Regions from separate parts of the Shewanella sp. SP1S1-7 genome, predicted to be linked through region 1. Evidence: predicted binding sites of a transcription regulator. Region 1 holds the regulator's gene; the other holds the start of a gene.

Region 1 (5,796 bases):
CTAACAATAATAGTTGGCTAGTGTGCTCTGGCACGACAGCTAAGGTATCAGTCTCGACCACTAACCCTTGTTCAATGAAGAAATCCAGCACTTGATTGACATAGGCAGGTACATCTTTAATGCCCATAAAGAGTTCTGCTTTCAGTAGCGGATAAAAATCGGCAACGATTGACACCACTTGCTGACGCGGGATCTGCTCATTATGCGTTAAGCAGCTCGCAATTAATGACGGCACAATAAATAAGTGAATGATATTGTTACGATAGTAAGTCATAGACACAGCCTGACTCGCTTCGATAGACACGATTTCACCTAAAGGATCGGCACAAACAACAAACTTATTCAGCTCTAAACCTTGCTGCACTAAATGCTTACCATCACCTTCGGCAACCGAAGTATAAGTAGTGTAAGGCACTTTTTTGAGTAGGGTCAGATACAGATCAAGCTGACGCTCCAACAGACTGCGCTCTAAGGCATTTTGATCTGTGGCCAGCAACACTAAACTCGTCAAGGTCACCGAACTCGCCGCCGCCGCATCGTTGATATTTGTCATCACTCGATTCGCTAGCACGTTTACCGCTGGCGTTAACCAACTCGGTTTTTGCTCAGGATCATCGGCTACCTCATTACGCCAGTTTGGCGCACGCTCATTTAAGAAGTTTTGCAGGGTAATGGGCTCGCCAAAGTTCACATAACCTTGGCCGAAATTACCCAGTTTGCGGATCGCGCCAAACACTTGCCACACAGATTCTTTTTTCTTTTTCTTACCGCTTAATTCTTTATGGTAAGTCGCTACCTCCATCACATGGTCGTAGCCTAAATATACAGGCACTAGCGTGACTGGACGCTCGATACCGCGCAGCACGCTGTTCATCGTCATAGCGATCATGCCAGTTTTGGGCGCCAATAGACGCCCCGTACGTGAGCGGCCGCCTTCGGAGAAATATTCCACCGAATAACCTTTAGCAAACAGTTGATCTAAATATTCACGGAATACTGCGGTATACAGCTTGTTGCCATTAAAACTACGGCGGATAAAGAAGGCACCACCGCGACGGAACATAGGTCCGGCGGGCCAAAAGTTGAGGTTAATACCGGCAGCAATGTGCGGCGGAACCATGCCTTGATAGTACAAAATATACGATAACAGCAGGTAATCCATGTGGCTGCGATGACAAGGCACATAAACAATCTCGTGACCATCGTGGTGCAACTGGCGAACTTGCTCGGCGCCTTTAATGTTGATCCCGCTGTAAAGCTTGTTCCACAACCAAGTTAAAAAACGCTCAGCAATACGCACTAAACTATCTGAGTAATCTGCTGCGATTTCATCAAGGTACTCAATAGCCGTCTCGCGCGCTTGGGTCTCAGAAATCTTTTTGTTGGCCGCTTCTTCTTGAATCGCTTTACGCAGCGACTCGGATTTGAGCAACGAATGAAATAGTGCTTGGCGATTTGGCAACACAGGTCCAGTCATCACCTTACGTTGACGACGGAAATGCACCCGCGCGACCCGCGCTAACTTATGAGCGATCCCCATGTCAGTGCCGTGTTCGTCGGCCATGTATCGCAGGGATACCGCATTCGAAAATTGTACGAAGTTATGTCGACCTAAGAACAAAATCATCAAGCACTTGCGCAGCCAAGTCGGGTTTTCCCGCTCAAACACAGCCGCCTTCATAGTGTCGTCTTCTTTCCCTGGCGTCCGGCCCCAATACAGGCTCACGGGCACCAGTTGAATGTCTAATTCAGGGCGTTCCTTATGCACGGCCAACAAACGCATAAAGCATTCGAGGAAAGGCTCGTTACCGGCACGCTCGCCAAACAGCGGCTTACGCCCTTGAAGGCAGACAACCCGAGGCGCAATCACACCGTTTGCCACTAAAGGCTCATAGGGGCTCGGCAGTCCTAACTTAGCCGTAATTTCGCTCAGGGCAGCGATGTCACTCAGCGATTCCGTTTTCATCACATAAGCAAGGGGTCTGGAGGCATCCAGATTCAGATCGGCAAAGGGATCCTGAGGCACAACAATAGTGTGCACTAAGTGTTTTTGGATCCAGCGTAATGATTTCAACCAAAGAGAGTCGTGTTTAGGCATTATTCTTATGCAATTAAGTACGTTTACTAGCCCGGTAGAATACCAGACTATGGGTAATATTCGCTAATTCTCTCCAACATAGCTAAAAAGTGGTTAATACTTGCGCTGCAAATAATACTGTATATACTAACAGTAACTGTATAGAAAAACAGGAAATACCATGAGACCTTTGACGCCACGCCAAGCTGAAATTTTAGAGCTAATTAAACGAAATATTGCCGATACTGGCATGCCACCCACACGGGCAGAAATCGCGACCCGTTTAGGTTTTAAGAGCGCCAATGCGGCTGAAGAGCATCTTAAAGCGTTGGCGAAAAAGGGCTGCATTGAGATCATGCCAGGCACATCGCGGGGCATTCGTCTGACTGCGGAAGTCGAAGAAGTAACTGAAACAGGTTTACCGCTTATCGGTCAAGTAGCTGCTGGCGAACCTATTCTCGCCCAAGAACATGTTGAACAGTACTACCAAGTCGACCCAAGCATGTTCCATCCCGCCGCCGATTTTTTACTGCGGGTTAAAGGCGACAGCATGAAGAATATTGGCATTCTCGAAGGAGATTTGCTGGCAGTTCATAAAGTACAACAAGCTAGAAATGGTCAAGTGGTTGTCGCTAGAGTCGACGACGATGTCACTGTTAAACGTTTCGAAAAAAAAGGTAATGTGGTCTATCTACACGCCGAAAATGAAGACTATTCCCCGATTAAAGTGGATTTAGGCTATCAAAGTTTAACAATTGAAGGACTCGCCGTCGGTGTGATCCGTAATGGAGATTGGCTATGAACAAACTACTTGGCAATGCACCCCGCCACCCGGGCTTGTGGCTCGATGAAGTCCGTGATGCCGACTATGACTGGCACCATGCACCTATCGCCTGCATGCCAACGAAGACTCAAGGTCGCCAAGAATTAATCCATCTGAGCGCGCAACTCGCCCAGTTAAGCCAACAGGGCCGTTGGTTAGTGCTCATCAACCCGCCGAGTATTGGCTACAAACAAATGCTCGCCAATGCAGGCGTGCGTATGGATAGAGTCTTGCTGGTGCACGCGAAAGATGAAGTGGAAACCCTGTGGGCGATGGAAAAAGCCTTAACAAGTGGTACGTCCAGTGCGGTTATTACTTGGACCCAATCATTAGATGCACGCGATAATCGTCGCCTGCAAATTGTCGCTAAAAGTGCCCGCGCCATGGGCATAGTGCTAGAAGACGTAAACAGTCACTTACATGGCGACGTACGCATTGAGCAAGGTAGCCTCTTCGGCCAACAATCTTTTTTTAGCGCTGTACATTAAATATTCATTTAATTTTTTACCTTGAAAGCCGCCTCGCCTATGAATGTGAGGCTTTTTTTTGGCAATTTTTCAGACAATTAGATAAATAAGTGATCTTGATCAATATTTAAACAGCAAGTATGGTTGGTTTAGTCGGCGATGATATATCGCCGCCCGTGGCAAATAAATCGAGCCGTAATCGAGTTCAAAATGCCACTAAAAATAGAGAACAGATTTATTTCAGTCGTATGTGCCAGCGTGGCTAATACCAGCAGTAATAATACTTAATTAAAAGTAACAGCCGCCAACGCACGTTGAAGTCAAAAAAGCTTTTTTGGGAACTGAAGAGTTTGCATAGAGTTGAGACTTACTGTGTTGCTCTTCTTTGTAGTTGCTATTCGCAATTGGCAGAGGAGAAGTCTTGTGAAGCAATTGTTGTATTGTTTACTCGTGGTGTTATTCGCACCACCGTTGGCCGCCGCGGACATGCGGTTCAACATGACCCCTGGCGTAACCGAGATCAGTGGCAAGGTTTATCACTTGCACATGACCATCTTGTATATCTGCTGCGCCATTGGCCTTGTGGTCTTTGTCGTGATGATTTACGCCATGATCAACCACAGAAAATCCAAAGGCGCTGTCGCGTCCCACTTTCACGAAAGCACTAAAGTTGAAATCGCTTGGACGATTCTGCCATTTATCATTTTGATCTTAATGGCGATTCCTGCGACAAAAACCTTAATTGCGATGGAAGATCCCAGCGACGCCGATCTGACCGTTAAAGTCACGGGTTCCCAATGGAAATGGCATTACAGCTATTTCGATCAAGACATTGATTTTTACAGCATACTCGCAACCCCTAGAGCACAAATCGACGGTACCGAAACCAAGGGTGAACACTACCTATTGGAGGTCGATAAGCCGCTCGTTCTGCCGATAAATCGCAAAATCCGCTTTTTGATGACCTCTGAAGATGTCATCCATTCATGGTGGGTACCTGCTTTTGCCGTGAAGAAAGATGCCAACCCAGGATTTATCAATGAGGCTTGGACTCGCATCGACAAACCCGGTATTTACCGTGGTCAATGCGCCGAACTTTGCGGTAAAGACCATGGTTTTATGCCGATCGTAGTGCAAGCCATACCCGAAGCCGAGTTTGAAGCTTGGGTGACGGAGCAGAAACAAGCCGCAGGCGCGGCGGCAGAAGCCGCTCAAGCCGCTTTATCACAGACCCTTAGCAAAGATGATCTGATGACCCAAGGTGAGCAAGTTTACCTCGGGCACTGCGCAGCCTGCCACCAGCCCAATGGCGAGGGGTTACAAGGCGTATTCCCACACCTCAAAGGCAGTCCGATAGCAACGGGACCGCTCAGCGGCCACCTTGAAATTGTGCTCAACGGTAAAACGGGTACGGCTATGCAAGCCTTTAGTAAGCAATTGACTGCACAAGAAATTGCCGCTGTGATTACCTATGAGCGTAATGCTTGGGGCAATAATACTGGCGATGCTGTACAGGCCAAAGACGTCAACGAGCACATGAACGGTAGTGCAGGCACACAGGCACCTGCTACCGCACCAGCCAATACGACCCCAACTCCCGCACCTACAACTGAGCCCGCAGCAGTTGTCGACTCCGCAACCATAGTGGATCCGGCGAGCCTCCCCACTCTCACCCATGAGGCACTGATGGCCGAAGGTGAAACTGTCTACACCACCACTTGTGCGGCCTGCCATCAGTTGACGGGAGCTGGCATACCACCCGCCTTCCCCGCCCTCGCTGGCAGTGCTATCGCCACTGGGCCCGTCGCCAATCATCTCGATATTGTGATGCACGGCAAAACAGGCACGGCTATGCAAGCATTTGGCAAACAACTCAGCCCACAGCAACTCGCAGCAGTCATTACCTATGAGCGCAATGCTTGGGGCAACAATACCGGCGATACAGTGCAACCTGCTGATATCGCAAGCCATGGACAGTAGGGGATTATGATGAGCACAATGACTCAAGATCAAACCGCAGCCCATGATGACCATCATCATGGTGCGCCAAAGGGCATCATGCGCTGGGTGCTAACCACCAACCATAAAGACATAGGCACTTTGTATTTATGGTTCAGCTTCATTATGTTTTTAACCGGTGGCGCTATGGCCATGGTGATCCGCGCTGAACTGTTTCAGCCCGGATTACAATTGGTCGAGCCCAATTTTTTCAACCAAATGACCACAGTCCATGGGCTGATTATGGTGTTCGGCGCCGTGATGCCAGCCTTTACTGGGCTCGCCAACTGGCTGATCCCTATGATGATTGGGGCGCCCGATATGGCGCTGCCACGGATGAATAACTGGAGTTTTTGGATCTTACCCTTCGCCTTTACCATTTTGCTCAGCTCACTGTTTATGGAAGGCGGCGGGCCTAACTTTGGTTGGAC
Region 2 (5,796 bases), on a different contig from region 1:
TGGTAATGAGTCAATTGCCGCATTCACAACTAATCGAGGCGTTACCACCAAGCTGGAAGCATGCACTGTCACCAGAAGTACTTTCGTTTGACAATGTAAAAAGGGGCGAATGGTATTACTTTACCCAGATAACCAGAGCGACACAGGTCACTAGTGATACTGACATAAATACAAAGCTAATAGAGTGGTTACTGCTACCATTGATGCAACACCAAGATACCGCCAATCGTTATGCCGCGCTCCTAAACGACACGGCTCCCCTGAATGAATGTCCTAGCAATTTATCAATCGATACTTTCAGCCAATACATCTATAACCCCGTAGGGAAATTCATACTCTGCTCTGGCATTATTTCATTAACCCCTTACCAAGAAAGGTTTAACAGACTTGAGCATCAACGAGCGGAGCTTGTTACTCGACTCCCACAAGATAGCACGAATATTAACTCCACTCTGACTGGCCAATTATAAGAATCGATATACAAAACATAGATATTTGTTATGGCTGACTCAGTTTATTCTTGCGCGGGAGTAAACTGATTTTTCCTGTTTTTCATCAGCTTATGCTGCGGATAATCTTGCGGCGTGCAACCAAATTGCATTTTAAAAGCCGCACTGAAACTGCTGACGCTCAGATAACCTAGACTATGTGCCACCCTAGTCGTGCTCTCTCCTTGGCTTAAGCTTTCAAGCGAATTTAACAAACGAAACCTTTGCCGCCATTGTCGATAAGTGAGCCCAGTTTCAGCTTTGAATAGTCGTTCAATCGTTCTCACACTCGCGCCGCCCATTTCGGCTAACTCGGTCAGGGTGTAATTCACTGTTGGGTGCCGGATCAACTTTTGGATCAAGCGGCTGAGTCTTGGATCTGAGCCTGCGGGTAAATGAGCATCTAGGCTGTCCAGAGTTTCGAGCTCATCAATGGCAACCAAACCCAGCCGATGCAGTTGTCCACTGCCTAAAAGGTGTGAACTCTCACAGAGTTTGAGCACCAGTTCGCGCATCAGCGCTGTCATCGTCACCATCACCACTTTTGTATCCTGTGGCCTAACATCATAGCTAGGATCAATATAGATATTGCGAGTGTGGGCGTGGGTTTCGCTGTTCACTTGATGGGGCAAATTGCAGGGGATCCACACCGCATGGGTTGAAGGTACCACCCAGACGGCATTGTCGCTGCGGACACGTAACAAGCCTTTCGCGGCCCAAAGTAGCTGCCCCCGCGGATGAGAATGAGGCTCGATGCCCGCTTCCGCCGCCATATTGCGAGTATGGGTTAGCACAGGTCGATTGGCATCTGTGATAAACGCCACGTCACTGGGCGTTAATAATGTCGCTTTAGGAACAGGTTTTGACATATTACCCTCTTAAAACGCCAAACTAAGTCAGCTATCTTAGTTGGCATCTTTTACGTATTCAACCCAATAGGTCGGTAAACATGAAACGTTTTATTGACGTTAAACCGCTAGCGTTTTTCAGTGCACTGTTGATCGCTACTTTACTTGCACTTTTTCCGCTGAGTCAGCATCCCGCGGTGTTTTCCTATAGCGGTGGCGTAGTATTAGTGACCTTAATGTTTTGGAGTACAGGTTTTTTCCCGCCCTTTATGGCGGGATTAATATTTTTTGCCCTTGCGACTATTTTCAAACTCATTGAGCCGAGTGTACTTTTTTCAGGATTCGGCTCGACTGCGGTGTGGTTAATCATTTCAGGGTTTGTGATTGGCAGTGCCATCACTCAGTCTGGTTTAAGTCGCAGAATGGCCAGTTTGATTGCCCCCATACTGACCTCAAGTTATCCACGCTTGATTGCGGGTTTGGTCTTTAGTGCCGTGCTGCTTGGCTTTGTGATGCCCTCATCCGTTGGCCGTGCGGTGGTCATGGTGCCAATTGGTATGGCGTTAGCTGAGCAAGTCGGTTTTGCTCGTGGTAGTCATGGGCGGATAGGCATTGCGACCGCCTTGGCACTGGCGTGTAACATGCCCAGTTTTGCCGTGTTGCCCGCGAATATTCCCAATATGATATTGGCGGGTTCCAGCGAGAATCTATTCAATATCCATTTTGGTTATACCGAGTATCTCTTACTGCATTTTCCAATCCTTGGTTTGCTCAAATCGATATTGATTGTGGCGCTAGTCGTCTTCCTATTTCCTGCAAAAATAGATGAAAATCGGCCTGAAAGCGTCATTGAAACAGAAGCTTATAATCTTGGTATGCAAAAGAAAGTCACAGTATTACTTGCGATAACTTTACTGTTTTGGGCGACAGATTCACTGCATGGGATCAATCCGGCGTGGGTTGGACTGACCACCGCTATCTTGTTATTGCTCCCCAAATGGGGAGTGCTTGAGCCTAAGAGTTTTAATAGTTCGGTGGATTTTGCGACCGTCATTTTTGTCGCGGCGGCCTTAGGTCTGGGAGCATTGGTCAATCAATCTGGACTTGGCACTGCGCTAGGTCAACTGTTCAGTGAATGGCTACCATTGCAGCAAGGGGCATCGTTCCTGAATTTCATGTCGTTATCGCTGATGGGGACGCTGACGGGATTAGTGGCAACGGTTCCAGGTGTGCCGACAGTGTTGTCCCCCATGGCGGCAGATTTTGCCAATGCAACTGGCTTCTCCACCCCTGCGGTATTAATGACGCAGGTGATCGGTTTCTCAACCGTGATTTTTCCTTATCAGGTTGCCCCGTTGATTTTGGCGATGCAATTATCCCAAGAGCCCTTAAGCAAACTACTTAACATCACCTTACCGCTGGCGGCAATCACTCTAATTGCACTTATCCCACTGGATTATCTGTGGTGGCTATGGCTCGGTTGGATTAACTAAATTGCGTTAGCTAAAGCGGGTTAACTAAATTAAATTGACGAAACACTCACCCTTGGCGGTATTGACGCCGCCAAGGGTGCTTTAGAGCAGGCATCATCAATTGCCCAGCACCTCGACACTCATCGCTCGACAGCGCATACAATCAGCACACAGCTTACAACAAGTGCATCTTTGCGCTTGGGTCGATAACACAACTGTCTCCACATAAATTCTTTCGATAAGTTTCATTGTTAGACTATACTGTTCATACGTACAGTATATTGTGATTTATTATGATGATCCTAGGCCGCTTCGCCAAACATACCCAATATCGGCTCTCGCTATTTAGCTCCTTGATTGCCGCAGGATTTCCGTCACCAGCCCAAGACTATGTAGAACAAACATTAGATCTCTATGAGTTATGCATCAAGCACCCAGCCGCCACGTTTTTTGTCAAAGTCCAAGGGGATTCGATGATCGACGCGGGGATTTTCTCCGGTGATATTTTAGTGGTGGATCGCTCATTACAGCCGGCCCACGGGGATACCGTTGTCGCAGCAGTCAACGGCGAGTTTACCGTAAAGCAATTGCAACTGCGCCCTGTGGTGCAATTACTGCCACGTAATGCCTTATTCTCCCCGATTGCCATCAATGATGAGTCTGAGTTAAACATCTTTGGGGTGGTAACCAACGTGGTGAAAAAGCTCAAATGACGCCCTCACTATTCGCACTCGTCGATTGCAATAATTTTTATGCCTCCTGTGAGCGGATGTTTAGGCCAGATTTAGCTGGCAGGCCGATTGTAGTGTTATCCAACAACGATGGCTGCGTCGTCGCCCGCTCGGCAGAGGCAAAACAACTTGGCATCAAGATGGCGGTGCCTGTGTATCAAATCGCAAACCAACTCCGCCAGCATCACGTTGCGGTATTCTCCTCCAACTATGCACTCTATGCCGACATATCAAATAGAGTCATGACCACCTTAGAACAAATGGTACCGAAAGTAGAAGTGTATAGTATTGATGAAGCGTTTTTAGATCTTTCTCGTCTCGATAAATGCACTGATATTCATCAGCTTGCACTTAATATTTATCACCGAATACCGCAGTGGATTGGGATCAGCGTTTGCGTCGGCATTGGACCGACAAAAACCCTCGCTAAACTGGCAAACCATGCCGCGAAACGTTATCCCGCGACGCGGGGCGTGGTTGACTTGCGCGACCGTGAACGCCAACGACGACTGATGGCGCTTATCCCTGTCGACGAAGTCTGGGGAATAGGCCGTAGGCTTACAAAACGCTTGAACATCATGGGTATAAATACCGCGTTGCAATTGGCGGATGCGCATCCCAAGCTTATCCGCGACACCTTTTCTGTCACCGTCGAGCGCACGGTACGCGAACTTAACGGCATTGCCTGTAATGACATACAAGAGGTCGCCGCAACTAAGCAACAAATTATCAGCTCCCGCTCCTTTGGCAGCCGTATTGATAATTTAGAAGCGATGCAACAGGCAATCAATGAATACACTTTTAGGGCCTGTGAAAAACTGCGCTCCGAGCGCAAATACGCTAAAGCGATGTCAGTATTTGTCCGTACTAGCCCTTTTAGCGATGCAACTCCCCAGTACAGCAAATCGCTGTCGGGCAGTTTAGTTCGCCCCAGCAATGATACGCGGGATTTTGTCACCCTTGGCCAAAGCCTACTGCAACGCATTTGGCGTGAAGGTCATGCCTATGCAAAGGCCGGTGTCATGTTAGGGGATTTTTTTGGTGCTGGCGTGTTTCAGCTTGGATTATTCGATGACGTCACGCCTAGGCCTAAAAGCAAAGAGTTGATGCAGTTACTCGATAAAGTGAACCACAGCGGTCATGGAAAAATTTGGTTTGCAGGACAAGGTATTGACCCGACTTGGGGAATGAAGCGTGAGCAGCTTTCCCCTCGTTACACCACCCAATGGGCACAATTGCCCATAGTGAAATAATCAACAAATCCAGTTGCTAAATGGCCGCCTGCGAATTACAGACCCCACCTAACTCTACACTAACTCTAAAATCCATATAGCACTAAAACCCATCTAGATCTAAAAAATATATAGCGCTAAGCCCCGTCGGGCGTTAACGCTAAAGCGCTATTAACATATACCAAGCTTTGTCTCATTTCGCCTTAACACTCCTCATCGCTGAGATCTTCAAAGTACCAGTAGCCTAGATTCACCCACTCGGTAAGTTGCGTGACCAAATCAGCATGGGCTAACCAAGGGGCTAAGGCAGCTTTATCCAACTGATTACTATCACATAGTAATGGGATCACTGCGGCCAATTCGGCTGAAAGCTGATACTTATCACCATTAATATAGACAACACCCTGTGCCACATTGATATCAAAATACAAACAGCGCAGTCCGCCGAGGCGAATAAGCGGCTGCTCATCAAGCCAAGCGAGCACTTCGTCTTGCGTGATGTCCAATGGCTCATCGGGTAAATCTAAGGCGCATTTTGACTGAGTTAAATAGCGGCCCGAAAACTCGCTCACCAGTTCATCGGTCAACATATTAGTCAGTTGGGTGCGTAATCGCGCTAAATCGCCATTATCGACACAGCCACTACGGGTGGTCAGCTCACGGTCTGGATCTTTAATTTGCTGTGCGCCTAAATCCTGCTCAGACAAATGATCGGCCAAAGCACTTATCATATCTTTGGCGGAGGCGGTGCGATAACCCACTGAAAAACTTAACGACTGTTCTAAGGTTATGCCGTCATGGGGGAATCCAGGGGGAATATAAAGGATGTCGCCAGGCAACAACTCAGTATCGATAATCGGGTCAAAGGCTTCGGTGTGCAGCAAAGCGGGATGGGCGGCAAACTCTTTGTGCGGCCCCAGATCGCCCACACGCCAACGGCGACGTCCCGAGCCTTGGCAAATAAACACATCATACAGATCGATATGCGGCCCCACGCCACCACCTGGCGTCGCAAAACTCACCAT

The links. Region 1 encodes LexA, which represses DNA repair genes until DNA is damaged. Its sites were predicted from a motif close to TACTGTATNNNNATACAGTA; they were not measured.
Region 2: the regulator LexA is predicted to act here: its motif matches at 3,068-3,087, upstream of umuD (translesion error-prone DNA polymerase V autoproteolytic subunit).

Annotation. Positions count from the first base shown of each region.
Region 1 covers NZ_JAUOEU010000004.1:184,188-189,983, reverse strand. The annotation lists gene plsB (glycerol-3-phosphate 1-O-acyltransferase PlsB) at 1-2,098, opposite strand, end outside; gene lexA (transcriptional repressor LexA) at 2,259-2,879, shown strand; gene Q4Q49_RS05325 (cell division inhibitor SulA) at 2,876-3,388, shown strand; gene coxB (cytochrome c oxidase subunit II) at 3,791-5,347, shown strand; gene ctaD (cytochrome c oxidase subunit I) at 5,357-5,796, shown strand, end outside.
Region 2 covers NZ_JAUOEU010000001.1:307,478-313,273, forward strand. The annotation lists gene Q4Q49_RS01305 (hypothetical protein) at 1-470, shown strand, start outside; gene Q4Q49_RS01310 (helix-turn-helix transcriptional regulator) at 515-1,357, opposite strand; gene Q4Q49_RS01315 (SLC13 family permease) at 1,438-2,829, shown strand; gene umuD (translesion error-prone DNA polymerase V autoproteolytic subunit) at 3,102-3,521, shown strand; gene umuC (translesion error-prone DNA polymerase V subunit UmuC) at 3,518-4,792, shown strand; gene Q4Q49_RS01330 (cupin domain-containing protein) at 4,975-5,796, opposite strand, start outside.